Regions from separate parts of the Streptomyces sp. NPDC091412 genome, predicted to be linked through region 1. Evidence: riboswitches for the same ligand, from Rfam matches in the RefSeq annotation. Region 1 holds a riboswitch; each other region holds the start of a gene.
The links. A riboswitch is a leader RNA that binds a small molecule or an ion and turns the genes downstream of it on or off. The one in region 1 is predicted to bind cobalamin.

Region 1 (7,126 bases):
CAGTTTTGTCGACCGGGCGGGGGCGCGCACAGGGCTCACACGAGCACGCGTGCGCCGGCAGCGGCGCCGCGTCGCGCGTCCCGCCCGACTCTCACCGGCCCGACCGATCTGATCGGCCCGATCTCCCGGCGCCGGCCGTTCGCCGCGAACTCGATGGGCACACGATGTGCGCTTACGATGGGCACATCGGCTCGTAGGGCTTGAACGAGGGCCTTGAACCTTGGACAAGGACTCATTTCCCAGGGCCCGGGTGTTCAGTGGCACCGCCGCCTGCCGGCCGGGCGCCCTACGCCGCTCGGCACGCGCGTCTCAGCATGCGCTTCCCAGCATCGCCAAGGAGCATTGCCATGGCTGCTCAGTCCGCCTCAATCGTCCTGGAGCGCCCGGCGCAGGAACTCGCCGACGCGACCTCGAAGCACCCCTTCCTGTACGAGATGGAACCCGCCCAAGCACGCAGGGTCCTCGACGACCTTCAGGCCGCGCCGGTCGACAAACTCCCGGTCGACGAGGAGTGGATCACCGTACCGGCCGCTGTGGGCGACGTACGGGTGCGCATCGTCAAGCCGCAGGGCGTCACCGGGACGCTGCCCGTCGTGGTGTACATGCACGGCGGCGGCTGGGTGCTGGGCAACGCCGGCACCCACGACCGGCTGGTGCGGGAGTTGGCGGTCGGCGCCCGTACCGCCGTGGCCTTCGTGGAGTACACGCCCTCCCCGGAGGCGCGCTACCCCGTGGCCATCGAACAGGGCTACGCCGCGGCGCAGTGGATCACGCGTGAGGGAGAGTCCATGGGGCTGGACGCCCGGCGCATGGCGGTGGCCGGCGAGTCGGTCGGTGGGAACATGACGGCGGCGCTCGCCCTGATGGCCAAGGAGCGCGGCGACGTCAGGTTCGTGCACCAGTCGATGTACTACCCGGTCACCGACGCGGCGATGGACACCGACTCCTACGACCAGTTCGCCACCGGCTACTACCTCAGCCGCAAGCTGATGGAGTGGTTCTGGGACGCCTACACCACCGACCCGGAACAGCGCGCGGAGATCACCGCGTCCCCCAACCGCGCGACCCCCGAGCAGCTCACCGGTCTGCCCCCCGCCCTGCTGGTCGTCGACGAGGCCGACGTGCTGCGCGACGAGGGCGAGGCGTATGCCGCCAAGCTGCGTGCCGCCGGCGTCCCGGTCACCACGGTGCGCTACGACGGCACGGTGCACGACTTCATGATGCTCAACTCGCTCAGCCGGTCCAAGGCCACCCGAGCGGCCATCGACCAGGCCGTCATGTTCCTGCGCGAAGCCCTCGGAACGGCTGACACCCCCGGAACGGCTTAGCGCCTGTCCCTTGGGAGCCCTGGCTCCGGTCGGCGTGGGTTCCGGCGCGGGTGAGGAGCGGGGCGACGTCGCCACGTCCCGAACCGCGGAAGTCGGGACCCGGCGTCCCGCGGGCCGCGGCCCGCACGTGACCGCGCCGCCGGCGACTCACCGTCCTGCGGGCCGCGTCCTCACTCGATTCCGTACCGCGTGGCGATGCCGTCGATCACGAGTTCCAGTCCCTCCGCGAAGTGCTGCTCGTAGTCCGCGAAGATCTCCACGCCCGCGGCGGCGGACAGCGGGAAGTCGGCCATCATCCGGGCGCGTTCCCCGATGTCGAAGCCCTCGCGCCGTTCGTCGGGCAGCGGCTCGACGCCCTGCTCCTCGGTGACGAAGCCGAGCGTGTAGAGATACGTGGTCGTAGTCGCGCGCACCGCCTGGGCGAGCGTGAAGCCGGCGGCCGTGAACAGACGCAGGTTGTCCTCCATCTGCTCGGCGTGCTCCATGCCGGTGAAACGTGAGCCGCTGAAGACCTTCGCGCCGTCGCGGTAGCCGCGCAGCGCCTCGCGCAGACCGTGGTTCGACTTGCGCAGCCGTTCCTGCCAGGTGTCCGCGGGGTCGAGAGGGGTCCCCGCGATCATCCGGCGGTACATCTCCGTGGCCATCTCGTCGAGCAGGGCCTGCTTGTCCTTGAAGTGCCAGTACAGGGCGGGTGCCTTGACGCCCAGCTCGCGGCCGATGGCGCTCAGCGTCAGGCCCGCCAGGCCCACCTCGTTCAGGAGGGCCAGGGCGGCGTCCGCGACCCGCTTGCGGTCGAGAGGCAGGCGTGGTTCCGAGTTCACGCTTGACAGTTTAACGGCGTTAAGTCCATCGTCTGACAGACCGAACTTAACGGCGTTAAGGAGCATCGGCACATGACCGCACAGGTGGACGTACTGATCGTGGGCGCGGGCCCCAGCGGACTGACCCTCGGTATCGATCTGGCCCGGCGAGGGGTGGACGCGCTCGTCGTCGAGCGGGCCGACGGGCTGTTTCCCGGCTCGCGGGGCAAGGGGATCCAGCCGCGCACCCTGGAGGTCTTCGACGACCTCGGCGTCCTGGACGCGATCCGCGCGGCCGGCGGCACCTATCCGGTCGGGATGATCTGGCAGAACGGGCGGCGGACGGGCGAACACCGGATGTTCGAACCGGTGCAAGCGACCGAGGACTCGCCGTACGCGGAAGGGTGGATGGTGCCGCAGTGGCGCACGCAGCGGATCCTGCTGGCACGGCTGGAGGAGCTGGGCGGGCGGGTCGTCTTCGGCCGGGAGGTCGTCGGTCTCGCTCAGGACGAGGCCGGGGTGACCGTGCGTTTCGTCTCCGGCGCCGCTCTGACGGCGAGGTACGTGGTCGCCGCCGACGGGGGCCGCTCGACGGTGCGCCGGGCGCTGGGCATCGGCATGACGGGCGAGACGGTCGATCCGAGCCCGATGCTGGTGGCTGACGTCCGCATCACCGGTCTGGACCGCGACAACTGGCACATCTTCCCGGCCGGCGGAGAGGGCGACGGCTTCATGGCGATCTGCCCGCTCGCGGGTACGGAGGACTTCCAGGTCGTGGCCGGGTTCCCGGAAGGCACCGTGGTGGACCTGTCCCTCGACGGCATGCGCCAGGTCGTCGCCGCCCGTTCGCATCTCGCCCCGCAGGACGTGACCGAGGTGCGGTGGGCCTCGGACTTCCGCCCGCGGGCGGCCCTGGCGGACCGCTTCCGCGAGGGCCGGGTCTTCCTCGCCGGGGACGCCGCGCACATCCACTCGCCGGCCGGCGGCCAGGGCCTCAACACCAGCGTGCAGGACGCCTGCAACCTGGGCTGGAAGCTGGGCGCGGTGCTGCGGGACGGGGTGCCCGACTCCCTCCTCGGCACCTACGAGGAGGAACGGCGCCCGAGCGCCGCCGACATGCTCGCGCTGTCGACGAGCGTTCACCGCGGCGAGACCCGCCGCGGCGGGGCGACCCGCCAACTCGGCCTCGGCTACCGGGCCTCCTCCCTCACGGAGGAAACCCGCCGGTCCCCGGGCCCCGTGCGGGCGGGCGACCGTGCGCCGGACGGGACGGTGGGCGGGATCCGGCTGTTCGACGCGTTCCGGGGTCCGCACTGGACCCTGCTGACGACGGACGGGGACACGGCGCACCAGGGGTACGGCGCGGGGGTGTTCCTCATCCGCCCGGACGGCTACGTGGGCTGGGCGGGAGAGACCACGCAGGGGCTGGCGGAGTACGCGGGGCGCGTGGGGGCCGAGGGCGCGCACCGGATCCCGTAGCGAGCAGGACCGGACGCCTGTCCGGGCTCGCCATCCGAATACTGGACATGATCGGCCGCGATCCGGGAAGACCCCAGGCCGGCCCGCGCAGCTGGTTCGCCCCGCCCGCCACGCGGGACGCGTCGCAAGAGGGAACCCGGTGGGAATCCGGGACTGCCCCGCACCGGTGAGCGGGAACGACCGCCGTCCTACGCACTGGGCCCGAGGAGGGCCTGGGAAGCGATGGCCGCGCCCACCTGCCTCCGCGCCTCCGCGCCTCCGCACCCGCGAAACTCCTGGTCAGCCGGACAGTTGGGACGAACTCACACATCCGACCCCCGGGTGACCGGAGGCTCTATTGCGACTACTATGCAAAAGCATTTGGTCAGCATTAAGGATGTGAGGGTTCATGACCGTCCGACGGATACGGGCAGCCGCAGCGGTGGCGACACTCGTGGGAGCCGCCGCTTGCTCGGCCCCGGGGGGCGGTGCGAGCAGCGAGAGTGCTTCCGACTCCGTCGTGGTCGGCGTGGCCTCCGAGCCGGACACCCTCAGTCCTCTTCTCGGCTACGGCAAGGACGGCAACTCCAAGATCTTCGACGGTCTGCTCGCCCGGGACGCCGACATGAAGCTGAGGCCGGCACTGGCGAGTTCACTGCCCCAGGTCGGCGACGGCGGGCTCACCTACACCTACGCCCTGCGCGACGGCGTGAAGTTCAGCGACGGCAAGCCGCTGACCGCCGCCGATGTGGTCTTCACCTATCGGACGATCCTCGACGCGAAGACCAACAACACCGCCCGGAGCGAGCTGGACGCCATCAAGGAGGTGCGGGCCGACCGCGACGGCAAGGTCGTCTTCACGCTCAAGTACCCCTACGCGCCGTTCGCGGGGCGCACGGTCCTGCCCATCGTCCCCCAGCACATCGCCGGGGGCCAGAACCCCAACACCGGCTCCTTCAACACCAGGCCGGTCGGCACCGGACCGTACGTCCTCACCGGCTGGAGCAAGGGCGAGAAGCTCACCTTCAAGGCCAACCCCGGCTACTGGGGCGGCGAGCCGAAGGTGAAGAAGGTGACGATCGCGATCGTCAAGGACGACGACGTGCGCGCCACCCGGCTGCGCTCGGGCGACCTCGACGGCGCGGTCCTGCCGCCCAACCTGGCCGCCACGTTCAAGGGCGACACGGCGAAGACGACGTACGACGCGAAGTCCTACGACTTCCGGGCCGTCACCCTCCCCCAGCAGAACAGGGTCACCGGCGACCGGGCGATCCGCCAGGCGCTGGACGCCGCCGTGGACCGCGAGGCCATGGTGGACAAGATCCTCGACGGGGCAGGGCGCCCTGCCTACGGACCGCTGCCGAGCGACGACCCCTGGTTCGCCGCGGGCATCGAGCGACCGCAGGACCTGGCGAAGGCCAAGCGGACGCTGGATCAGGCGGGTTGGAAGGCCGGCAGCGGTGGCATCCGCGCGAAGAACGGTCTGCGGGCCTCCTTCACGCTCCTCTACCCCTCCGGCGACAAGGTCCGCCAGGACCACGCCCTCGCCTACGCCTCCGACGCCAAGAAGGCGGGCATCGAGGTGAAGGTGGAGAGCGCCACCTGGGAGGTGATCGAGCCGCGGATGAAGAGCGACGCCGTCCTCGCCGGACTCGACAGCAGCGGCGACCCCGACTTCGGCCTGTTCACCCTGCTGCACTCCTCCCTGGCCGGCGACGGCTTCAACAACATGGGCCACTTCGCCAACCCGGCCGTGGACAAGGCCCTCGACACCGGCCGCCGCAGCCAGGACACCGACACCCGCCGGGCCGCGTACGACACGGTGCAGCGCGAACTCGTGAAGGACCCCGGTTACACCTTCCTCACCCACATCGACCACCTCTATGTGCTGGCCGACCACTGGGACGGCCTGACCACGCAGGTCGAGCCGCACGAGCACGGCTTCGCCAGCGGCCCGTGGTGGAACCTCCAGGACTGGCAGCCGAAGAAGTGACCTCCCCGCTCTGGGCGGCGATGGCGCGTCTGGTGGGGCGGCGGCTGCTGTTCGCCGCCCCCGTCCTCCTCGTCGTCACCTTCGGCGTGTTCGCCATCGCCGCCGTCTCCCCCTTCGACCCGGTCAAGGCGTACGCGGGTACGGCGGCCCTCCGTGCCGACGGACAGACCCTCGACCGGCTGCGCGCCAACCTGGGCGTGGACCAGCCGTTCACCTCGCGCTGGTGGCACTGGCTGACCTCCGCCCTCTCCGGCGACCTCGGCGAGTCGAGCGTGATGCGGCAGCCGGTCACCCAGGTCATCGGGGAGCGTCTTGTGTGGTCCGCGCTGCTGTGCGCGGTCGCCTTCGCGACGGCCGTGCTGGCGGGCACCGTGCTCGGCGTCCTCGCCGCGCGCCGGCCGGGATCCCTGCTCGACCGGGTCGTCACGTCACTCGCCTACTCCTTGGAGGCGGCACCGGTCTTCTGGCTCGCCCTGCTGGCGATCTGGCTGTTCGCCCTCCAACTGGGCGTGCTCCCGGCCGGCGGGCTCACCGACACCGCAAGCGAACAGGTCACCCCAGGGCAGGTGGCCGGCCATCTCGTACTGCCGGCCGGGGTGCTCGCCGTCTCCCAACTGCCGTGGTTCACCCTCTACGTGCGCCAAGGCGTGGGCGACGCGCTGGCGGAGGACCCCGTACGCGGTGCCCGGGCCCGCGGGTTGAACGAGCGCACGGTCCTGCTCGGCCACGCCCTTCGCTCCGGCCTGCTTCCGGTGCTCACCCTGATCGGCTCCCGCGTGCCCGAACTCATCACCGGCGCCCTGCTGGTGGAGAGCGTCTTCAGCTGGCCGGGCATCGCCGCGGCCACCGTGGAGGCGGCCACCTCCGTCGACTTCCCGCTGCTCGCCGCGCTGACCACGCTGGCCACGGCCGCCGTCCTCGTCGGCAACCTGCTCGCGGACCTGCTCTACGGACTCTTCGACCCGAGGGTGAAGTTCAGTGACATGTGACGTTCCCGCCTCCGGGGAAACCGTCTGGCGTTCGTACGGGACGAGGCGCCGCTCCACCCGCACACTGCGGGTGCGCGGTTCCGCCGTGCTGGTCGCCGCGACCGTCCTCGCCGTCCTCGTCGTGCCACCGCTGGTCCAACTCGACCAGCAGGCCGTCGATCTGGCCGCCAAGCTGCTGCGACCGAGCCGGGCCCACCCCTTCGGCACCGACGACCTCGGCCGGGACCTGTTGCTGCGCTGCGTCTACGGACTGCGCGTCTCCCTGCTCGTCGGAGTGGCCGCGGCTGTGACGGCCACCGTCGTCGGTACCGCCGTCGGAGCCACCGCCGGTGCGCTGGGCGGCTGGGTCGACCGCGGGATCATGCGGGTCGTGGACACGGTCTCCTCCGTACCCCACTTGCTGCTCGGCATCTTCATCGTCGCCATGTTCCGGCCGGGCGTCTGGCCGGTGATCGTCTCGGTCGCGCTCACCCACTGGCTGTCGACCGCCCGGATCGTCCGCGCCGAAGTCCTCTCCCTGCGCTCACGCCCGTACATCGACGCCGCCGTCTCCGGCGG
Region 2 (7,126 bases), on a different contig from region 1:
CGGGCTGACCGCACAACAGGGCCTGACCGCATACGACTTGGACGACGCGGCGGTGAAGCGGGCCGCGATCGACTCCGCCCGGCGCGTGCTCGCCGTGGCCGACGGCACCAAACTGTCCCGTACGGCGCACGCCTTCGTCGCACCGGTCTCGCGGCTGCACACCCTCGTCACCGACGATTCCGCGCCGCCCGGCGAGGTCGAGGCGATCCGCGCCGCGGGCACCGCCGTCAACACCGCACGGCAGGAGTGCAGTTGACCAGCCGAGTCACTCTCGTCTCGCCCGCGACGAGCCCGTCGCTGCGGCAGGCCCGGTTCGACGACGGCGACTCGATCGACGACGGCGGGACGGCCAGGGCCCGTTCGGCCGCCGGGTCGCTGCCCGCGGCCGCCCGCGTGCTCCTGTCCCCGAGCGCGCGCTGCCGGGAGACGGCGTCGGCGCTCGGCCTCGACGGCGTGAAAGTAGGGGAGTTGGCCGGTCTGGACGCGGGCCGCTGGCGGGGCCGGACCCTGGAGGAGGTGATGGCCGCCGAGCCGGAGGCGGTGGGCCGCTGGCTCGCCGACCCCGACTGCGCGCCGCACGGCGGGGAGTCGGTGCGGGACGTGTGCGAGCGGGTCGGGCACTGGCTGGACAGCGCACGGGACACCGACGGCCGTACGCTCGCGGTGGTCGAGCCGGAGGTCGTACGGGCCGCGGTCGTCCATGTACTGGGCCTGCCCGCGTCCGGCTTCTGGCGGCTGGACGTACCTCCGTTGACGGCAACGGAGTTCAGTGGACGGGCCGGCCGCTGGAATCTGCGGCTCGGACAGCCGCTGGCGGCGCCCTGAGGAACGCGAGAGGGCCCCCGGACGGTTCCGAAGGGCCCTGTCGTGTGCCGAAGGGGTCAGTGCGCGGCCGGAACCGCGCGCCCGGTCGTGGCCGTCGCCGGCCGGGGATTCAGCAGTCGCCCGGCCAACTCGCCGAAGAGCAGCCCGAATCCGCCCCACAGGACGGCCTGCGTGGCCAGGGCGGAGAGCCGGAACCGCCACAGCAGGGTGGCCGGGAAGTCCGCCGGCACCTCGTTGACGGTGGGCAGGAAGGCGTACGCCAGACCGATCACCAGGGCGAAGGCGGCCACCGCGGCCACCGTCGCGTACCACGTGCCCAGCGCGGGCGCGAGGCGCTTGCCCAGGATGGTGGCGGCGATCGCGAGGAGGACGCTGAGCAGCATCATCAGGAAGTACAGGGTCGTGCGCTTGCCGATGGTGTCCCCCTGGCCGACCGCGGGCGGGTTGGCCGGGTACTTCAGGAACGGCACGACGTACACCGCCAGCAGCGCGCAGCCGGACAGCAGCAGCGCGGTCGCCCGCGGGGAGAAGCGGCCCACGCGGCCCAGCGCGAAGCAGAAGGCGAGCGCGGCGATGCCGCCGAAGGCGACCCCGTAGACCAGGACGCCGGTGGCGAGACCGGCCGTGGACTGGAGGGAACGGGAGACGACTTCCACCTCGTCATGGGAGTGGGAGTGGGAATGGGAATGTGCGTGCACCTCCTCGAGGCCGATCGCCTTGTCGACGAACGGCTCCCCGAGGAAGTAGGCGACGACCAGGGCGAGCACGCCGGCGGCAAGGCCGGCGAGCATGCCCCGTACCAGGAGGTTTCTTACGGTTGCGGAGTTCATGAGCGTGCGGTGACCCTCGCCTCAGTGGCAGGGGAAGCCGAGCAGGTGGCGGGCGTCGTGCACCCACTCGTGGACGTCCGTGCCGCTGAACACGGAGGTGGCGCCCTGCTCGGCGCCGACGAAGTAGAGCAGGACCAGCATGAGAACGCCGAAGAAGACCGCCCAGGGAGCTATCGCCTTCAGCGGCAGCGTGGCGGGAACGGCGGGGGTGGCGGTCGGCTGAGCGACGGTCTGCGCCATGGCAGAACCTCCTCTGGGAGTTCGCGTCCCATCTCGGTGGTGCACAGGACGACAGCCACGGGTCTGACTCACGAACACCCCGAGGGCGTTCGCATACAGTGGCGCGACCGTGCCGGATTCCCACCGGCTTCCGTCGTGCCGTCGTCGATATCGCACAGACGGTATCGCGTGCCGCGCGCCCGGCCAAGACCGCGACCCCGGACGTGATCTTCTCCACCGGGCCGCCTCCACCTGCTCACGGATCACCTCACCATCAGGGCGGCGGGGCCCCGGCGGCCGTGAATCGGACGCTCCGGCGCTGTGGCAGGATGCGCGAGCGAGCTCTGCTCCACCGCCCGCCGCGCCACTCGATCCGCACGCATCACCCCGGAGGGACGAGCCCCGTGCTCACGTCGTACGCCGCCCACTTCGACACACCCGCCGGGTACCTGGACTTCGCACGCTTCGGGCCGCCCTCCCGCGACGCCGTCACCGCCACCGCGCGCGCCCTGGAGGCGTCCGCCCGCGCCGACCACACCACCGTGGACGCCCTGATGCGCGCGGAGGAGACGGCGCGGGACACGGCCGCCCGCCTCGCCGGCACCGACGCCCGGCACACGGTGCTCCTCCCGAACGCGTCCACCGGTCTGTTCCACGCCGCGCTCGGCATCAGGGAGGGCGTGGTCCTCGCGCCACGCTCCGACTTCCCCGCCAACCACTACCCGTGGCGCCGCTCCGCGGACCTGGGCCGGGCCACGCCGCGCTGGATCGACCCCGTACCCGGCTCCGGAGTCACCCCCGATCTGGTCCGCTCCGTGCTGACCGACGACGTCGTGGCCGTGTCGGTCAGCGCCGTGGACTTCCGCACCGGGTTCCGTGCCGACCTGGCGGCGCTGCGTGAGGCGATCGGGCCCGACCGGCTGCTGATCGTGGACGCCATCCAGGCGTTCGGGGTCGCTGCCCTGCCCTGGGACGCCGCCGACGTGGTGGTCGCGGGCGGCCAGAAATGGCTGCGCGCCGGATGGTCGACCGGCTTCGCCACGCTGTCCGACCGCGCCCTGGAATCCCTGGAGCCGGTCCTCACCGGCTGGACGGGCGTCGAGGACGTCGGCCTCTTCGACGGAGCCGAGCACCCGCCCGCCCCGGACGCAGGACGGTGGTCGATCACCAATCTGAGCCCGGTGACGGCCGCCGCGTTCGCGGCCGCGCTGGACCTCGTCGAGCGGCACACCGTCGCCGCGATCGAAGCCGCGGTCGCCACACGGATCGCCGAACTCACCGAGGTCGTCGCGGCGTGCGGCGGCCGCGTCCTCTCCCCCGCCGACCCGGCGCGGCGCGCGGGCGTCCTCTCCTTCACCCTGCCGGACCACGATCCGTCCCTCGTCGCCAAGGCGCTGCACACCGAAGGCGTCACCGCGACCGTGCGCACCGACTCGCTCAGGCTGTCCCCGCACGCCTCGACCCCGCCGGAGGCAGCCGAACGGGTCGCCACCGCACTGTCGTCACTGGGGAGTTGACCCCGCGGGTCGGCGACCTCCTTTCCGTCAGGCGGGGGCGGGCTCGGGCTCCGCCTGGGTGGTGAGCCGGCCGGCCCGGGCGAGCGCCGCGACCGAGGCGGCGCAGACGAGTCCGGTGGCGGTCAGGGCCGTCCAGGTCACCCAGAGGGCATGGTGCCGCTGGGCGAAGTCCCACAGCGCGCCGGTGACGAGGTTGCCCAGGGTGATGCCCAGGCCGGAGACGGTGTTGTAGAGCCCGTAGTAGGTGGCGACCAGACGGTTGCCCGACAGGGCGACGACGGTGTCCATCTCGAACGGGTAGACCACGGCGGAACCCACCGCGAGCAGGACCACCGCGGTCACCAGCGCGACCAGCGCGGCCCCCGAGGAGCCGCGCGGGGCGAGCGCGAGCGGCAGGAAGGCCAGCCCTATCACGGCCAGTCCCCGCACCAGCGCCTGACTGGGTCGCCACCGCTGCTTGGCCCAGCCGGTCAGGCGCAGCTGGCCGACGACGGCCACCGCGGCGGAGACGATGAAGAGCCCGCTGGTGACCGCCGTGCCGTTCGCCCCCAGGGCGTCGGCCGCCGCCAGCGGGAGGGCCAGGTACACCTGGAAGGTGAGCACGTAGGAGCCGATCATGGCGGTGGCGAAGAGCAGGAAGGGGCGGTTGGACACGACCGTCCGCCACTGCGCGAGCACGCTCTCCTGCCGGGCCGCGTCCGCCGCGTGACCGCGCCGGGCGGGCAGGGCGCGCCACTGCAGCACGGTGAGTACGGCGAAGATGCCGGCGGCGGTCGTGCACACGAGGCGGAAGTCGGCGGCGAGCAGGGCGAGCCCGACGAGTGGGCCGAGCAGCATGCCCGCCTGGTAGAAGACGTTGAAGGCGGCGAAGGCGTCCACGCGCCGTTCGCCCGCCTCGACGGCGAGGTAGGCGCGGACGGCGGGGTTGAACAGGGCGCCGGCGAAGCCGGTGGCGGCGGAGGCCGCGATCAGGGCGGGGAGGTTGTCGACCCAGCCGAGCAGGCCGAAACCGGCGGTGCGCAGCAGGCAGCCGGCCATGATCGGGGTTTTGTAGCCGAGGCGGTCGGCGAGCGTGCCGCCGATGAGGAACATGCCCTGCTGGGAGAAGTTGCGCACGCCCAGCACGAGCCCGACGGCCCAGGCGGCGAGGCCGAGTCCATCGGACAGGTGGGCGGCGAGGTAGGGCATGAGCATGTAGAAGGCGAGGTTGATGGCGAACTGGTTGGCCATCAACAGCCTTACGGCGGGCGGGAAGGAGCGGGTCTGCCGCCACAGGTCCGTCATCGCCCGGCCCTCGCGAGTTCCGGCGCACCGCCGCCGACGGCGAGCGGGTCGACGACACGGGTGCAGCGGGTCCAGCGGGACACGGTCCGTTCGCCCGGATCACCGATCTCTTCCGGGTCGTCGGCGGGCAGGTGTCCGAGGAGGCCGTGCTCCCGGCAGTACGCGTCGTCGAAGACGGTGCCGACATAGCGTTGCGGGCCGTCGGGGAAGACCGCGACGATCCGTTCCTCGGCGGGCAGGGTGCGGGCCAGCCAGCGGGCGACGAGAGCGACGGCGCCGACGCTCCAGCCGCCGGTGGCGTAGTGGTCGCGGGCCAGGAGGCGCGCCGCCCACACCGCCTCGGGGGCGGCGACCCAGTGCACCTCGTCGAACAGGTCGTAGGCGACGTTGCGGGGGTGGATGCTGGAGCCGAGTCCGCGCATCAGGCGGGGCGCGGCGGGCTGCCCGAAGATCGTCGAGCCGGTGGTGTCCACCCCGGCCACGCGCAGCCCCGGGAAGAAGCCGCGCAGGACGGAGCCGATGCCGGCGGAGTGGCCGCCGGTGCCGACGGAGACGACGAGGCTGTCGATACGGCCGAGCTGGGCGACGAGTTCGTGGGCGAGCGGGGCGTAGGCGGCGACGTTGTCGGGGTTGTCGTACTGGTCGGGGCACCACGCGTCCGGGTGGGCGGCGAGCAGTTCCTCGACCCGGTGGCGGCGGGCCTCCTGCCAGCCGCCGACCGGGTGCGGGGTGGTGACGACGTCGACTTCGGAGCCGTACGCCGTGAGCAGGCCGGTCATCAGTGGTTCGATCGCCGGGTCGGTGACGACGGTGACGGGGTGGCCGAAGGTGGCGCCCGCGAGGGCCAGCCCGAGACCGAGGGTGCCGGAGGTCGACTCCACGATCCGGGCGCCGGGCAGCAGCCGGCCGCGTTCGCGGGCGGCTCGGACCATGTGCAGGGCGGTGCGGTCCTTGATGCCGCCGGGGTTGTGGCCTTCGAGCTTGGCCCAGAAGCCGCGCCCGGCGGCGGTGAAGGGCTCGCCGATCCACAGCACGGGGGTGTCGCCGACCAGTCCGGCGGGCGTGCGCATGGGGCGTTTGGCGTCGGCCAGGAGCTGGGCCGGGCAGGCGGGGACGGAGGTGCGGATGGGGTGGTTCATGGCGTGCTTCTCCTGCGGCCGGGACCGTGAACGGCCGCCGGTCGTGTGGGGGCGGGAAGAGGGCGGGACCGATCGGCTGCCGTTCCCCGCGTCGGGGGCAGGGCTCGGCAGCGGGGCCGATCAGGTCCGCCACACGCCGAAGAGGGCTCGCGCGTGCCCGGGCGAGGTGTTGCCGGGTTCGGGAGCGGCTGCGGGGGTTCGCGCCGGGAGCGGCGCGGCCGGGGTGTGGTCGGCGGTCAGGACGTCGTGGACCGCGGGGTGGGCCGGGGAGGCGTCTCGCGGGAGTTGCGCGGTCGGCTCGTCCCCGTCCCAGCAGTGCACGTCGCCGTCGTGTGCGGGGGCCGAGGTCCGGACGTCCGCCCGGTGCTGGTCCTGAGGTGTCTGTCCGTAGGCGGCAAAGGCCACGAGCGGGGTGTCGGCCCGTGCCGCGCCGGTGGGTGTCGGGCCGTGGGCGCAGGCCAGTACGTGCATGAGCGCGGCCAGCAACAGCACGAGCACCGCTCCGGTCCGTGACGCGGAGCGGCGGCGTCCGAAGATCGACCCGGCCAGCATGAACACGAACAGTAGTCGGTCACGTACGTAAAGTTCTTGTCAAAGGTCAGGGGCCGACCGGGTTCCGCTGCCGACGCGCGGCTGGATGTCAACACCCTGGTCGTGCGCTCGGGCACAGGGCGCACTCGGCCCATACCGTCTTGCCGGGGCCGAGGCGGTCCCGTACGCCCCAGTCGACGGCGAGCGCGTCGACGAGGACCAGGCCACGGCCCCCGTCCCCGTCCGGGCCGGGAGCCATGCGCGCCGGCCGGGCGGGGTGGGTGTCGGTCACCTCGATCCGGACGACGTCCCGCCCCTCCTCGAAGGACAGGGCGAGAGCGAAGTCACGCCCCGGGACACGGCCGTGGAGAACGGCGTTCGCGGCGAGTTCGGCGACGACGAGGACGACGGTGTCGTGCGCTTCGGTTCCTCGCGGATGCCCCCACTCGGTGAGCTGGTGCGCGGCGAGCAGCCGGGCGAGGCGGGCACCGCGCCGGGTGGTGGAGAAGCGCTGCGTGAACGTGCGTACGAGGGTGGCGGATTGGCGGTTCGGGGCTGGCATGCGGGCCAGCTTGCCGACAGTTGACAGGTCGTCGGCAGGTCCGCCGCTGATACAGATCACGCTGTACCGGTTCACGCGCTGGACTGGGTCGGTCGCCGTGCGTGAGCATTGATCGGTCTGGCGTGGCGCAGCCCGGACGACGAACGGTACGGCACGGGTACGGCCCGGTGGCACAGGGGAAGGCGGCTGCGATGACGACGGACAACGGTGGCGGAGTGG
Region 3 (7,126 bases), on a different contig from region 1:
CGGTCGGCAACCGGCCGGCCGGCTCACCTCGTCCACAGCGTCAATAATCCTCAGCGGCACGCCGCGCCGCGAAGAAAGCTCGAGTGCGCAGCGGAGGCCGCACCGGACGCGGCCCGTCGTCGTAGCCCCTTGCGTGACGAAGCCCCGCCCACAGCTCCGGCGGAGCTTCGTCGTCTCCTCCGGGACCAGCCCTGACCTGCAACTTCACTCATTGCCTGGACCGGCTGGACACCGCTGGACGGCCGTTGCAACCTGTGCCATGTGGTACCGGCACGCGCCGGAGGCGCCTCTTATTGAGTCATCCTTCCTGCCGCACCACAGGGCCTCAGACACACGAAGGTGTCTCGCCATCCCCCTTCGGCTGCGGCTGGGCCCGGAGTTCTCGCCCTCACTGGCGGATGAGAGAAACCAAGATCCGGACCATTGACGGGCCAACGAAGCCGCATCAGGAGCTGTCCACGTGCCAGCCCGTGGAGTACTCCGTCATCCTGCGCTGCCGGGGTCGCCATAACGTGAGGACGGCGGAGTCTCGATGGGCGCGGCAAGCGCCGGCAACTGCGGTCAGTAGCCGGTCTACTGATCAACCCTTCCGCTGACCAGCGGGCCTGAAGAAACCCACGGCTCTGAGCAGCTCAGATGCCGTGGGTTTCTGTCGTTGTCGGTCGGCGTCGGCTGACCTCGGACGGCCCAGGGACGGCCCAGTGGCCCTCACAGGCAACTGCCCGCACTCGGCTGCGATTTCGTGCGATGATCAGGCGCGCGTGATGGGACACGCGAATGGGGGTGTGGGACGTGGACTGGTTCCTTGTTGGTGCGGCTGCGGTGGGCTTTGGCCTGTTGGCTGTCGCCGGCGTCCTAGCGTTGGCCACCGGTTGGCTGGCGCCGTGGCTGCGAGGCCGCGTCGTTCGGCCGGACCTGTGGGGGTATGGGACGGTGTCGCTGGCCGCAGGCCTGGCGACGATCATGTCCTTCAAGGCGGCAGTGGATTCGGAGATCGTGCTGGATACGCTCTTCGTCCTCGCCATGGCGTTGGTCATCCTGGGCGGCCTGCTTCAGAGGCGCTCGCTGCGTCGCCCCGCAGACCAGTAACCCCTGACCAGGGAGGGCGGATTCGAGTACTGGGTGCGCGAGGGCTTCGCCTACGAGACCTGGCAGGGCCAGGAGCGCCGCGACGCCGACCCCCTGACCGCCCCGGTCACGGGCGCCTGCGACTGCTGAGCCCCCCTTGCCGGCGACGCGAAGGGCCGTTCGGCTCCACCCCGTCCCGGAAGAGACGGTGAGGGGGCCGGCCAAGAGCGCGGCGGTAGCGCAACTTGTTCAGAGAGGCCCCACCCGTGGTGTCTTCCACGGCTGCGCCGTCCGCGTGCCAGCCGGCAGCTTCATAGAAGCGCCGGGCGCGTTCGTTGTCCTCCAGGACCCACAAGGTCGCTTGCGTGTAGTCGGCCTTTTCGAAGGTCATCAACGTGGCCGACATCAACTGCTTCCCGATCCCCGTTCCCCAGACTTCGGGCAGCGCGTAGAGCATGCCGATTTCCGCGACGACGGGGTTCTCCTCGGACGGGCCGAAACCTGCGAATCCGACGATTCCCGCCTCGGTCTCGGCTACGAGCACTCCTGACGACGGCCACCGCGCCGCCGCGATGCGCGCCTTCCACTTGGACTCTTCGCGGTTTGGCTCCATGGCGTCGAGACAGACCTGGGGTACCAGCCCGGCGAACGCCACCTGCCAGGAACGCACGTAGACACCAGCGACCCCCGCTGCGTCGTCAGGGCATGCCCGTCGAGTCTGCATGGCCGTCATTCTTCAAGTCCCCACAAGCCGAGCCAAGCTCTTTTCCCGGCGGCGACGACGAGCGCTCGCCGGTCATCTCCTATAGGCCATCGAGGGGGCGGGCGCGTCCGGGGACCATCCCCGGTGCCGAGAGCCGGGCCTCGGCAGCGCCCCACCCGCTGGTGCACGGCCTGGCCCGGACCGGGCACGACAGCACGCCAGGGGTGAGGCGCCCATGTGCCCGAGTCCGGTGGACGCGACGGTCCTGCTCACCCGGCCGACTGCGTGGTGGTGCCGGGGCCGGCGAGGCCCAGTTCGCGGTCGCCGAGCGGGGCGAAGAAGCGATTCACGTCGGCGTCGGTCACCTCGGCGAGGGTCCCGGGGGACCAGCGCGGGTCGCGGTCCTTGTCGATGACCTGGGCACGAATGCCCTCCACCAGGTCGGGGCTGCTCAGGGCGGCGCAGGAGACGCGGTACTCCTGGTCGAGGACCGGTTCCAGCGATCCGAGACGGCGGGCGCGGCGCACGGCGGCCAGGGTGACCTTCACGGCGGTCGGTGACCTGGTGAGCAGGGTTTCGGCCGCCTCCTTGGCGGCGGGCCCGCCGTGGTCGAACAACCGGCTCAGGATGTCCTCGACCGTCCCGGCGGCGTAGCAGGGGTCGGTCCATTCCCTGTGGGCCTCCAACTCCCCTTGCGGCAGCGGTCGGGCATGGCGCGCCAGCACCTCCCGTACGGGCGTGCCGGCGAGGTCGTCGACGAGGGCCGGCAGGGCCGCCGACGGCACGTAATGGTCGGCGAGCCCGCAGAGCACGGCGTCGCCGGCGCCTATCTGCGCACCGGTCAGCGCGAGATGGGTGCCCAGCTCCCCCGGGGCGAGGGCCAGCAGATGGGTACCGCCGACGTCGGGGACGAAGCCGATGCCGGTCTCCGGCATCGCGATCCGCGAGCGCTCGGTGACGATCCGGACGCTGCCGTGCGCCGAGACGCCGACGCCGCCTCCCATCACGATGCCGTCCATGACGGCGACGTACGGCTTCGGATAGCGGGCGATACGGGCGTTGAGGCGGTACTCGTCGCGCCAGAAGGCGGCCGAGGCGGTGCCGTCCCCCTCGCGGACGTCGTCGTGGATGGCGCGGATGTCACCGCCCGCGCACAGACCGCGCTCCCCCGCGCCGGTGACGACGACGGTCTCCACGGCCGGGTCGTGCTCCCAGGCCGTCAGCGCCTCGTCGATACGGCGCACCATCTCGTGGGTGAGGGCGTTGAGGGCCTTCGGCCGGTTGAGGGTGATGTGGGCGGCCCGTCCGTCGGTGTGGAACAGAACGGGTTCCTCGGCGGCGGTCATCAGAACGCCTCCGTCAGGCCGCGGGCCACGCTGACACGCATGATCTCGTTGGTTCCTTCCAGGTTCTGCTGAACGCGCAGGTCACGGACGATCCTCTCAAGGCCGTACTCGCCGAGGTAGCCGTGGCCCCCGTGCAGTTGGAGCGCCCGCTCGGCGACGGAGTACCCGGTGCCGGTCCGCGGTCCTGGAGCCTCCTACAGTCGAGGTATGCGCATCGTCTCCCTGCTGCCCGCCGCGACCGACATCGTCGCCGAACTCGGGCTGTCGGAGCAGTTGGCCGGCCGCACCCACGAGTGCGACTGGCCGCCGTGCGAGGTCGCCTCGGTGCCCGTGGTGACCAGGACCGACCTGGACCAGGACGCGCTCACCAGCCGGGAGATCTCCGACGCCGTCGGCGGCTCGGCGCACTCCGGCTCGTCGCTGTACACCCTGGACACCGAGGCTCTGGCCGCCCTGCACCCCGACGTGGTGCTCACCCAGGACCTGTGCGACGTGTGCGCGGTGTCGTACGAGAAGGTCAGCCGGACCGTGCGGCTGCTCGACGCCGGCACCCGGGTCCTCAGCCTGGAGCCGCGCACGCTCGACGACGTACTGGACTGCCTGGTCACCGTCGGCGACCTGCTCGGCGTCCGTGAGCGCGCACTGCGGCGCCGGGCCGAGCTGCGGGACCGCCTCGACCGGGTCCGCGGCGCGGTCGCCGGCCTCGGCCGGCCCCGGGTCGTGGCGATCGAGTGGCTCGACCCTCTGTGGCCCGCCGGACACTGGGTGCCCGAGCAGATCACCACCGCCGGGGGCGAGCCCCTCCTCGGCGCGCCCGGCGAGCACACCAAGCCGGTGACCTGGGAGGCGGTACGCGTCGCACAGCCGGACGTGGTCCTCGTCCTGCCGTGCGGCTTCCCGCCTGAACGCACCCTGCGGGAAGCCGAGTTGCTCACCAGGCTGCCCGGCTGGACGGATCTGCCCGCCGTTCGGTCCGGCCGCGTCTGGGTACTGGACGGACCGTCCTACTTCAACCGGCCGGGGCCACGGGTGGTACGCGGGGCGGAGGTGCTCGCCCAGATCCTGCACGGCGTATCGGCCGGCGAGTCGGTCACACCGGCCGAGGCCCGTCCGTTCCCCGGCCGGTGACGATGGGTCGGCCTCCTCGCCCGTGCGGGCCTCCCTGCGTGTGCGGCCCTCCCCGCCCGTGCGGCCCTCCCCGCCCGTGCGGGCCTCAGGAGTCCGTGGGACGCCGTGGCGGCGTGATGGCGTAAAGGTCGAGGATGTCCGGCAGGGGAGCCACTCCCGGGCCGCCGGCGCGTACCCAGGCGACGATGTCCTCGGTCGCGTCCTCGTCGTTGACGAGCCCGAGCCAGACCGGTCGCGCACCGGCGGTCCGGCCCGCGGCGGACGGCTGGACCACGATGACGTTCGCCTGCTCGCACACGTCGAGGCAGTCGGAGATGCGCACCGGCACCTCCGCACGCAGCCGCGCGGTCTGCGCCGCGTGATCGACCCCGGTCACCTTGGGGCTGCCGCAGCAGCAGTCCCGGCACACGACGACCCGGCACGGCACCGAACCGCTCCCCGCCACGGCACCGTCCGGCGCCTCGTCCGTCGGCTTTTCGGGCACGTCGCACCACTCCCCTCCCGGGGAGATCCGCCCCGGTGTCGATCGAGGAGGCGACCGCGTGAGTCTCCTGGCTCCCGGGTCGTCACTCGTCCCGCCTTCCCACCCCGGGCGGGGGCAGTGGCCTTCCGGAACTCGCTCACCGGTCACAGTGGCGGGACCGCGCCGGATTCACACCGGCTTCCTCGGACCGCCGTCGCCTTATGTCGCCGACCATCATCCCATTGCCGTTCGCTCACTGGACAACGGTCACTTCGCTCATTGCTGGCACTGCGGGCACCAGACCGTGCGGCGTCCGCCGACGCGGTTCGAGCACAGGGGCCATCCGCAGCGAGGGCATGTCGGCTCGCGGCGGGGCGTCATGCCTCCGATCGGACGCTCGCCGGTTTGACGGACGGCTCGACCGGGATACCCATGGCCCGTGATCCCGTCCAAGGTCGACGACACGCTGCCCGAGCTGGCTCCCTTCGTCCACGCCGTACAGGGCCGAAGGCCCGACGACGGCACGTGGTGCGAGGCGTGGACGGTGCGTGACGTCCTGGCCCACCAGACGGGGAACGCCGAGGAACTGGCCCGGGTACTGCGAGCGTTCCTCGCGGGCACACCGGTGGCGACCAGGAGCTTCGAGCGCGAGGCTCCCTACCGGCGGATGTCGGACGCCGAGCTCTGGGCGGCGTTCATGACCAACTGTGAACAGCTCACCGAGATCGCCGCGGCCGCCGCGCAGGACCTCTCCCCGGACACCGAGGTGATGTGGACCGGCCGTTCCGTGAAGGTCCCCTTCTTCGCGGAACACATGCGTGAGGAACTGATCCTCCACCGCTGGGACCTGACCGGCGACGACCGGACGGCCGTGCAGTCCCTCAACGAGCCGTGGATGACCGAGCACAGCGTGGTGTCGGTCGGCCGCCCCCTGCTGGTCCGGGGCCGCGCGGGCCTGGACCTGGGGCCCGAGGGACGGGTCGAGGGCCGACTGCGCACCCCGGGTACGGACGACATCGTGGTGACCGCCGACGCCGAGGGCGGCACGATCCGGTTCGCCGCCCCCGAGGGCCCGGCCACGATCGAGAGCGACGCGGCCACCCGCGTCCTCCTCCTGTGGGGCCGCCGCCCCGCCGACCCCACCCGCTGGCACAGCGCCGCGGGCCCGGAGGCGCTGCGGAGCCTACGGACGCTGCTGGGCGGCTACTGAGACGTGGCTGTGGGACCGACCTGGCCCACCAGGCGGACGGCCCCTCGTAAGGTGGACCGTCATGGCCGAGTCTCACCCGCTGCTGGGCATGTTCCTCAATGCCGCCGACGGACGCTTTCCGCCCGCGGACGGTCGCGTAACAGTTCTCCCCCCTCTGCCGGGTGGGCTGGAGTGCTCGGTCGCCTTCACCGGGCACGCCGTGATCGCCACCGCCCTGTCCGCTTCCGACGTCCAGGCTCAGGGGCCCGACGGTTACGGGGCTTCAATGGCTCCGAATTTCCTGCGTTACCTCGCCGGTCCCGAGGGGTGGATCGACAGTGTCGACGTCACACTCGTCGCGCGTGGCACGCAGGCCCCCCGACGCCTGCCCGAACGTCTTGATGCCGATGACCACCCACGTGTTCGCCGTGCTCGGGCTTTGCGTACCGACGTCCGTGTCTACGGAGATGAACGCGGCCTTGTCGCACTGGCCGACGGCCTGGCTGGACGGCGAGAGATAAGCATCGAACTCAACCACCCGGGCAGCGGTGCGGCTGGGCTCGGTCGCTCCCTGCTGCGTGACGCGCTCACCCTGCTCCCCGCCGGTGAGCCGGTTTTCGCCGCTGTCGCCCCGGGTAACGCTCGATCCCTTCGGGCCTTCCTCGCGGCCGGCTACACACCACTGGCCAGCGAGGTCGTGGTCCGTCCCTCCAGACCGTGAAGTGGTCCAGCAGCGAGAGGCCGCGGCCCACGACACATCGCTTACTCCACCACGAAACCGAGGAAATCCGACCACGCCGAGGAGGCAACCCCGAATCGCGGCCCGTCACTCTGCTTGGAGTCGCGTACGTGCACGGCTCCGGGGGCGAGTGCGACTTCCACGCAGTCGTCTCCCTCGGATCCGCTGTAACTGCTCTTGAACCAGTCCAGTTCACCGGCGGTGTTCATAGAGCCCCTCTCATCCTCTGCAACAACTCGGTCTGGAGCAGCCCCGGCACGACCCGGCACTCGTACGTGCACAGGCTGACCGCCGTCTCCTCCAACTGCGCCCACTCCCGGAACCAGACCGCCAGCCCCCGCTGCCGTCCTACGTGCCGGGCCACCGCGCGCAGCACGCCGAACGACTCCAGCGCCTCCTCCGCCCGCTCGATGAAGTGAGCGGTGGGCATCCGCCGGCCCTGCTCGACCGAAGCGACCGCAGCATGCGAGTAGTTGAGCCGTTCGGCCAG
Region 4 (7,126 bases), on a different contig from region 1:
AGCGCGTGCGCGTGATGGGTGCCGTAGGGCTTCAGGCCCGCCTCGCGCATTCTGGCGAGGAGTTCGTCGGCCTTGTAGATGCGGATGTGGCCGCCCTCCACCTCGTGGTAGGCGTCGGACAGGGCCCAGCAGACCTTCTCGGGACCGTAGCGCGGCACGGTGACCGCGATCCGCCCGCCCGGCCGGAGCACCCGGACCATCTCGGCGAGGACGCCCTTGTCGTCGGGGATGTGCTCCATCACCTCGGAGATGATGACGACGTCGAAGGAGTCGTCGGGGAAGGGCAGCGCCAGCGCGTCGCCCTCCATGGCCGTCGCGGTCGCCCCTTGCGGCGCCTCCCCGGCCTCCTTCATCGCCGCGAACCACTTGGCGACCTCGCGGATCTCCTCGCCGTTGCGGTCCAGCGCCACGACCCGGGCCCCACGCCGGTAGCACTCGAACGCGTGCCGGCCGGCACCGCATCCGAGGTCCAGCACGCGGTCGCCCGGGGCGAGCGGGAACCGGGAGAAGTCGACGGTCAGCACGTGGCCCTGCTTTCTCGGTTGAGGTCGGCGTCGATCGTGGTGGTGCCGGTCCGCGCGGGGCCGGCGCCCGGGGTGCCCGCGCTCCGGCCGACGGAGGTGCCCGCACGGGAGCGGTCGAGGGCCTCGCGGTACCGGGCCACGGTTCCCTCGGCGGCGCGGGCCCAGGTGAAGTGCCGCAGGACCCGCTCGCGCCCGGCCCGGCCCAGCCGGAGGCGCAGCTCCGGGTCTCCCAGCAGCCGGCCGAGCGCCGTGGCCAGCGCCCCGGCGTCGCCCGGCGGCACGGCCAGGCACGTCTCGCCGTCGCGGCCGGCGACCTCGGGGACGGCGCCCCCGGTCGTGGCGACCAGCGGAGTGCCCGTGGCCATGGCCTCGGCCGCCGGCAGGGAGAAGCCCTCGTACAGCGACGGCACGCAGGCGACCTCGGCCGAGCGGACCAGGCCGACCAGTTCGGCGTCCGAGATCCCCTTGACGAACTCGACGGCGCCTTCGAGGCCGTAGCGTTCGACCGCCTGCGCGACCGGGCCCTGCTCGGGCCGCTTGCCGACGACGACGAGGTGCGCGGCGGGGTGCTCGGCACGCACCTTCGCCAGCGCCTCGACGAGGAACACCAGCCCCTTGAGCGGCACGTCCGCGCTGGAGGTGGTCACGATCCGGCCGGGCACCTGCCGCACGGCCGGGTCGGGTGAGAACAGGTCGGTGTCGGCGCCGATGTGCACGACGTGGACGCGGTCCCCGCGCACGCCGAGGTGGTCGACGATCTCCTGGCGGGAGGTGCCGGAGACGGTGAGCACGGAGGGCAGCCGGCGCGCGACGCGCTTCTGCATGCGGGTGAAGGCGTACCAGCGGCGTACGGACCAGCGCCGCTGCCATCCCTCGGCGGCGTCCAGCTCCAGCTTCCGGTCCACGGTGATGGGGTGGTGGATGGTGGTGACCAGTGGCGCGCCGACGTCCCCCAGCAGCCCGTATCCCAGGGTCTGGTTGTCGTGGACGATGTCGAACTCCCCGCGCCGGGCGCGCAGATGGCGGCGGGCGCGCAGCGAGAAGGTCAGCGGCTCGGGGAAGCCGCCGGCCCACATGGTGGCGACCTCCAGCGCGTCGATCCAGTCGCGGTACTCGTCGCGCTTCGGGGTGCGGAAGGGGTCCGGCTGCCGGTAGAGGTCCAGGCTCGGCAGCTCGGTCAGGCGCAGCCGGCCGTCGTGGCCGTCGCCGGCGATCCCACCGAGGGTGTCGGGGGTGTCGAGGATGGGGTAGGGCTGGGCGGCGATCACCTCGACCCGGTGGCCGAGGCGGGCCAGTTCGCGCGAGAGGTGGCGGACGTAGACGCCCTGGCCGCCGCAGAACGGGTTCCCCTTGTAGGTGAGGAGCGCTATGCCGAGCGGTCGCTCGCCGTCCGCCGCCAGGTCCGCCGGGGACCCCGCCTGACTGGGCTCAGCGGTCACTCCGGCCCCCCTTCTGACTGCACTGTCCCGCGAGATTACGTCGGGACGCTAATCTAGAACAAGTTTCAGACTTGATCGTTCAGGAGGCTCCGAATCTACCGGCAGGTAGCCACGCTGTGAGCAGCGGATCGGGTGATTCGCACCACGGCCCGCGCCACCGCCCGCGGTCCGGTCCCCCTGCCGGCCTCTGCCTCACCGACTGTCACGGAACGGGATCCATGCCTGCGCGAGCCAGTACCTCCCGGCCGGCCTCACCGCCCCTCACCGAGCGGCAGGAGGCCCGTCGCCGCCGCATCCTGCACGCGAGCGCGCAACTGGCCGCCCGGGGCGGCTTCGACGCCGTGCAGATGCGGGAGGTCGCGGAGTCCTCGCAGGTGGCGCTGGGCACGCTCTACCGGTACTTCCCGTCCAAGGTGCACCTGCTCGTCGCCACGATGCAGGACCAGTTGGAGCGCCTGCACGGCACGCTGCGCAAGAACCCGCCGGCCGGCGAGAGCGCCGCCGAGCGGGTGGCGGAGACCCTGATGCGCGCCTTCGGCGCCCTCCAGCGCGACCCCCACCTCGCGGACGCGATGGTCCGCGCGCTGACCTTCGCGGACCGCAGCGTGAGCCCGGAGGTCGACCAGGTCTCCCGTCAGACCACCGCGATCATCCTGGACGCCATGGGCCTGGAGGAGCCCACCGCCGAGCAGCTCTCCGTGGTCCGCGTGATCGAGCACACCTGGCTGTCGGCCCTGATCACCTGGCTCTCGGGCCGCGCCTCCCTCGCCCAGGCGAAGGCCGACATAGGGACGGCGTGCCGTCTGATCGACCTGACCATGCCCGCCGTGGCGCACGAATAGGACCTACGAGACGGGTTCCCTTCGCCGGTATTACCCGGATCAGGTAATGGGGGTCGCCTTCAGGTCCGACTGCTACCTTCCGGCCTCTCAGCCCGACCGTCGACGTCGGCCCCAGCGGATGCCGTAGCGTCTCGCCAAAGTCGGCTACTCCGGTCGAACTCCCTCACTCGCCTCGTAGGCCACTTACAGAATAAATCCACCCGTACCGGATGGAACCCCCCAATCCGAAGATTTTTTCGGTTTCTCCCGCGCCGGACGAGACGGGCATCGGCCACCCCTCGGGGCCTTTCCGGTAGGCCGGTAGAGTGACCGGGTCGTCATCACACCCGTTCGGGGGGAAGCCGGTGGAAATCCGGCGCTGACCCGCAGCCGTGAGCCGTCCCGCGAGGGCGGCGAGCCGGAATGCCCGGGACGGGACGTGACCGGCTCATGCGTGTCGGCAGTCCGCCGGCGCATCGCACCGTCGAGGTATACGGAGCCGAGCCGCCGGGGTGTCCCGTGCTGTCCGGCTCCCCGCAGGGAGAGGCACCCGCCGATCATGAACTTCCGCCGCAGCGCCGCGGCCCTGGCCGCCGCCGTCGCCGTGATCGGCAGCGCGGCCCCCGCCGTCGCAGACACGTCCGCCGGCCCGTCCCCGTCGTCGCCGGCTCTTCCGGCCGGGCTCTACGGCACGACCGACCCCCAGTACGACGGCGTCTGGCGCCAGTCCCTGGCGCTGCTCGCGCAGCACACGGTGGAGGTGCGGCCCGCCGCCAAGGCCGTGGACTGGCTGACCGGACAGCAGTGCGCCGACGGTTCCTTCGCGCCCTTCCGCGCCGAGCCGGGAAAGGCCTGCGACGCCAAGCTGATGGTCGACACCAACAGCACCGCCGCCGCCGTGCAGGCCCTCGCCGCGCTCGGCGGCCACGACACGGTCACCGGCAAGGCGGTGTCCTGGCTGAAGTCCGTGCAGAACAAGGACGGCGGCTGGGGGTACACGCCCGGCGGGCCCAGCGACACCAACTCGACCTCGGTCGTGATCGGCGCGCTCGCCGCCGTCGGGCAGAAGCCGGAGAGTGTGGTCAAGGACGGCAAGTCCCCCTACGACGCCCTGCTGACCTTCGCCCTGCCGTGCTCCGGCGACGGGGCCGGCGCCTTCGCCTACCAGCCGGACAAGAAGGGCGAGCTCGCCGCCAACGCGGACGCCACGGCGGCCGCCGTCGTCGCCGCGCTCGGGCAGGGCATGGCCCCCAAGGGCAACGCCAAGGGCGCCGAGGCCCGTTGCGAGGACTCGGGCAAGCCCGGCCCGGACCGGGCCGCGGCCAACGGCGCCTCGTACCTCGCGCAGGCCGTCGCCAAGGACGGTCACCTCACCTCCTCCCTCCCCGGTTCCACCGACCAGCCCGACTTCGGCAACACCGCCGACGCAGTCGTCGCCCTGGCCGCGCAGAGCGGGCCCGCGCAGGCGCAGAAGCCGCTGAAGTGGCTGGAGAAGAACTCCGAGGCGTGGGCCAAGCAGAGCGGTCCCGCCGCCTACGCCCAGCTCGTCTTCGCGGCCCGCGCGGCCGGCGCCGACCCGCGTGACTTCGGCGGTGTCGACCTGGTCGAGCGGCTCAACGCGACCGGACCGGCCCCCCAGGCCGCGAAGAGTGACTCCCCCTTCGGCGTCTGGTGGACCGTCGGCGTCTTCCTCGTCGCGGGCGTCGGCATCGGGTTCCTGCTGAGCGGCCGGAAGAAGCAGGGCCAGTCGTGACCCGCCGGCTCCGGGCGCTGTGCGCACCGCTGCTCGCGGCCGCGCTCCTGCTGGTGGCCGGTGCCGGTCAGGCGCAGGCCACCGGCTACCGGTACTGGTCCTTCTGGGACCGCGACGGCGGGAAGTGGACGTACGCCACCGAGGGCCCGTCGACCGCGCGTCCCTCCGACGGCGACGTCCAGGGCCTCCGCTTCGCGGTGAGTGAGGACTCCCAGGACGCGAGCAAGCCGCGCGGGACGGCCGACTTCGAGGCCATCTGCGCGAAGACGCCCGCCGAGAAGGGCAGCAAGCGGGTGGCGCTCGTCCTCGACTTCGGCGTCCAGGCGGACGCCCCGGCCGGCGAGACCCCGCCGGCGCCGCGCACGGCGTGCGCCCGGGTGCCGTCCGACGCGACCACGGCCGAGGCCCTGGCGGCCGTCGCGAAACCGCTGCGGTACGACGCCAACGCCCTGCTGTGCGCCATCTCCGGCTATCCGCGGAAGGGCTGCGGCGAGCAGGTGACGGCGGGCGGGAGCGAGCAGCCCGCCGCGGACGAGCCGCGCGAGGAGGGCCCCTCGGTGGGTCTCCTCGCCGGTGGTGCCGCGGTGGTCGTACTGGGCGCGGCGGCGGTCTGGCAGGCGCGGCGGCGCAGGGATGCGTGACGCCGTGCGGGACCGCGGGCGGGCGGGCCGCTCCGGCGGCGCACCCGCCCGCGGCCCCGCCGGCGTCCACGCGGGCGCCTGGTGGCTGTGGGCGCTGGCCCTGGGCACCGCGGCCACCCGCACCACCAATCCCCTGCTGCTCGGCCTGCTGCTGGCGGTCTCCGGCTACGTCGTGGTGAGCTGCCGCCCCAACACGCCGTCCGCCCGGTCCTACACTGCCTTCGTCCGGCTCGCCCTCGCCGTCCTCGTCATCCGCCTCGTCTTCGCCGTCGTGCTCGGCTCGCCCATTCCCGGCTCGCACGTGATCGTCTCCCTTCCCGAAGTCCCCCTGCCGCACTGGGCGCAGGGCATCCGCCTGGGCGGCCGGGTCACGGCCGAGGCGGTCGTCTTCGCCCTGTACGACGGGCTGAAGCTGGCCACGCTGCTGGTCTGCGTCGGCGCCGCGAACGCCCTCGCCGCGCCCGCCCGCCTGCTGAAGTCCCTGCCCGGCGCCCTGTACGAGACCGGGGTCGCCGTCGTCGTCGCGCTCACCTTCGCCCCGCACCTGGTCGCCGACGGGCGTCGCCTGCGGGCCGCCCGCCGGCTGCGGGGCCGCCCCGACCGGGGTGTCCGCGGCCTGGTGCAGGTCGGACTGCCGGTCCTGGAGGGCGCGCTGGAGCGTTCCGTCGCCCTCGCCGCCGCGATGGACGCCCGCGGCTACGGCCGTACCGCCGAGGTCGCGCCCGCCGTCCGCCGGACCACCGCCGTGCTCACGCTCGGCGGTCTGCTGGGCGTCTGCGCCGGGACGTACGGGCTGCTCACCGCCGAGGGCGGCACCTACGGCCTGCCGGTGCTGCTCGCCGGGGTCGCCGCCGCGCTGGCCGGACTGTGGCTCGGCGGGCGCCGCTCCCCGCGCACCCGCTACCGACCGGACTCCTGGAACCTCCGCTCCTGTCTGGTCGCCGGGTCGGGCATGCTGGTCGCGGCCCTGCTGGCGCTCGCCGCCGCCCGCGATCCCCAGGCCCTGCACCCGGGCGTGGTCCCGCTCGTCCCGCCCACTCTTCCCCTGTGGCCCGCCGCCGCCGTACTCCTCGGTCTGGCCCCCGCGTTCGCCGTACCCGCCAGTCCCGCCCCCAAGGAGCCGTCGTGATCCGCTTCGAGGATGTCTCCGTCACCTACGACGGAGCGGTGGAACCCACCGTCCGCGGCGTGGACTTCGAGGTGCCCGAAGGTGAACTCGTCCTGCTCGTCGGGCCGTCCGGCGTCGGCAAGTCCACCGTGCTCGGCGCGGTCAGCGGGCTGGTGCCGCACTTCACCGGCGGCACCCTGCGCGGCCGGGTCACCGTGGCCGGCCGGGACACCCGCACCCACAAGCCGCGTGAACTCGCCGACGTCGTCGGCACCGTCGGCCAGGATCCGCTGTCGCACTTCGTCACGGACACCGTGGAGGACGAACTCGCCTACGGCATGGAGTCGCTGGGCCTGGCCCCGGACGTGATGCGGCGGCGCGTGGAGGAGACCCTGGACCTGCTGGGCCTGGCCGACCTGCGCGACCGGCCCATCGCCACCCTGTCCGGCGGCCAGCAGCAGCGGGTCGCGATCGGCTCGGTCCTCACCCCGCACCCGAAGGTCCTCGTCCTGGACGAGCCGACCTCGGCGCTCGACCCGGCCGCCGCCGAGGAGGTCCTCGCCGTCCTCCAGCGGCTCGTGCACGACCTCGGCACGACGGTCCTCATGGCCGAACACCGCCTGGAACGGGTCGTCCAGTACGCCGACCAGGTCGTCCTGCTGCCCGCCCCGGGCACCGCCCCGCTGCTGGGGTCCCCGGCGGACGTCATGGCCGTCTCCCCGGTGTACCCGCCGGTGGTGGACCTGGGCCGGCTGGCGGGCTGGTCCCCGCTGCCCCTGACCGTACGGGACGCCCGCCGCCGGGCCGCCGGTCTGCGGCAACGGCTGGACGGACGGGAGC

Region 2: another riboswitch for cobalamin. It lies ahead of ACIQMV_RS08280 (CbtB-domain containing protein); the one in region 1 lies ahead of ACIQMV_RS22365 (ABC transporter substrate-binding protein).
Region 3: another riboswitch for cobalamin. It lies ahead of ACIQMV_RS15275 ((2Fe-2S) ferredoxin domain-containing protein); the one in region 1 lies ahead of ACIQMV_RS22365 (ABC transporter substrate-binding protein).
Region 4: another riboswitch for cobalamin. It lies ahead of ACIQMV_RS14610 (prenyltransferase/squalene oxidase repeat-containing protein); the one in region 1 lies ahead of ACIQMV_RS22365 (ABC transporter substrate-binding protein).

What each region holds. Positions count from the first base shown of each region.
Region 1 covers NZ_JBIVTV010000009.1:63,103-70,228, reverse strand. The annotation lists gene ACIQMV_RS22380 (alpha/beta hydrolase) at 348-1,328, shown strand; gene ACIQMV_RS22375 (TetR/AcrR family transcriptional regulator C-terminal domain-containing protein) at 1,499-2,149, opposite strand; gene ACIQMV_RS22370 (FAD-dependent oxidoreductase) at 2,222-3,607, shown strand; cobalamin riboswitch at 3,734-3,865, shown strand; gene ACIQMV_RS22365 (ABC transporter substrate-binding protein) at 3,996-5,579, shown strand; gene ACIQMV_RS22360 (ABC transporter permease) at 5,600-6,568, shown strand; gene ACIQMV_RS22355 (ABC transporter permease) at 6,558-7,126, shown strand, end outside.
Region 2 covers NZ_JBIVTV010000003.1:85,964-93,089, reverse strand. The annotation lists gene ACIQMV_RS08295 (DeoR/GlpR family DNA-binding transcription regulator) at 1-256, shown strand, start outside; gene ACIQMV_RS08290 (histidine phosphatase family protein) at 253-825, shown strand; gene ACIQMV_RS08285 (CbtA family protein) at 882-1,655, opposite strand; gene ACIQMV_RS08280 (CbtB-domain containing protein) at 1,677-1,895, opposite strand; cobalamin riboswitch at 1,932-2,073, opposite strand; gene ACIQMV_RS08275 (aminotransferase class V-fold PLP-dependent enzyme) at 2,279-3,391, shown strand; gene ACIQMV_RS08270 (MFS transporter) at 3,419-4,675, opposite strand; gene ACIQMV_RS08265 (PLP-dependent cysteine synthase family protein) at 4,672-5,814, opposite strand; gene ACIQMV_RS08260 (hypothetical protein) at 5,935-6,366, opposite strand; gene ACIQMV_RS08255 (ATP-binding protein) at 6,455-6,907, opposite strand; gene ACIQMV_RS08250 (helix-turn-helix domain-containing protein) at 7,099-7,126, shown strand, end outside.
Region 3 covers NZ_JBIVTV010000005.1:123,466-130,591, forward strand. The annotation lists gene ACIQMV_RS15245 (hypothetical protein) at 793-1,089, shown strand; partial or broken gene ACIQMV_RS15250 (rhodanese-like domain-containing protein) at 1,105-1,218, shown strand; gene ACIQMV_RS15255 (GNAT family N-acetyltransferase) at 1,196-1,801, opposite strand; gene ACIQMV_RS15260 (enoyl-CoA hydratase/isomerase family protein) at 2,041-3,117, opposite strand; partial or broken gene ACIQMV_RS15265 (acyl-CoA dehydrogenase family protein) at 3,117-3,293, opposite strand; gene ACIQMV_RS15270 (cobalamin-binding protein) at 3,325-4,245, shown strand; gene ACIQMV_RS15275 ((2Fe-2S) ferredoxin domain-containing protein) at 4,331-4,729, opposite strand; cobalamin riboswitch at 4,790-4,913, opposite strand; gene ACIQMV_RS15280 (maleylpyruvate isomerase N-terminal domain-containing protein) at 5,148-5,918, shown strand; gene ACIQMV_RS15285 (hypothetical protein) at 5,980-6,618, shown strand; gene ACIQMV_RS15290 (DUF397 domain-containing protein) at 6,660-6,845, opposite strand; gene ACIQMV_RS15295 (helix-turn-helix domain-containing protein) at 6,842-7,126, opposite strand, start outside.
Region 4 covers NZ_JBIVTV010000004.1:744,274-751,399, reverse strand. The annotation lists gene ACIQMV_RS14625 (class I SAM-dependent methyltransferase) at 1-524, opposite strand, end outside; gene ACIQMV_RS14620 (glycosyltransferase family 4 protein) at 518-1,963, opposite strand; gene ACIQMV_RS14615 (TetR family transcriptional regulator) at 2,182-2,805, shown strand; TPP riboswitch at 2,805-2,980, opposite strand; cobalamin riboswitch at 3,106-3,234, shown strand; gene ACIQMV_RS14610 (prenyltransferase/squalene oxidase repeat-containing protein) at 3,344-4,537, shown strand; gene ACIQMV_RS14605 (SCO2322 family protein) at 4,534-5,178, shown strand; gene ACIQMV_RS14600 (CbiQ family ECF transporter T component) at 5,171-6,307, shown strand; gene ACIQMV_RS14595 (ABC transporter ATP-binding protein) at 6,304-7,126, shown strand, end outside.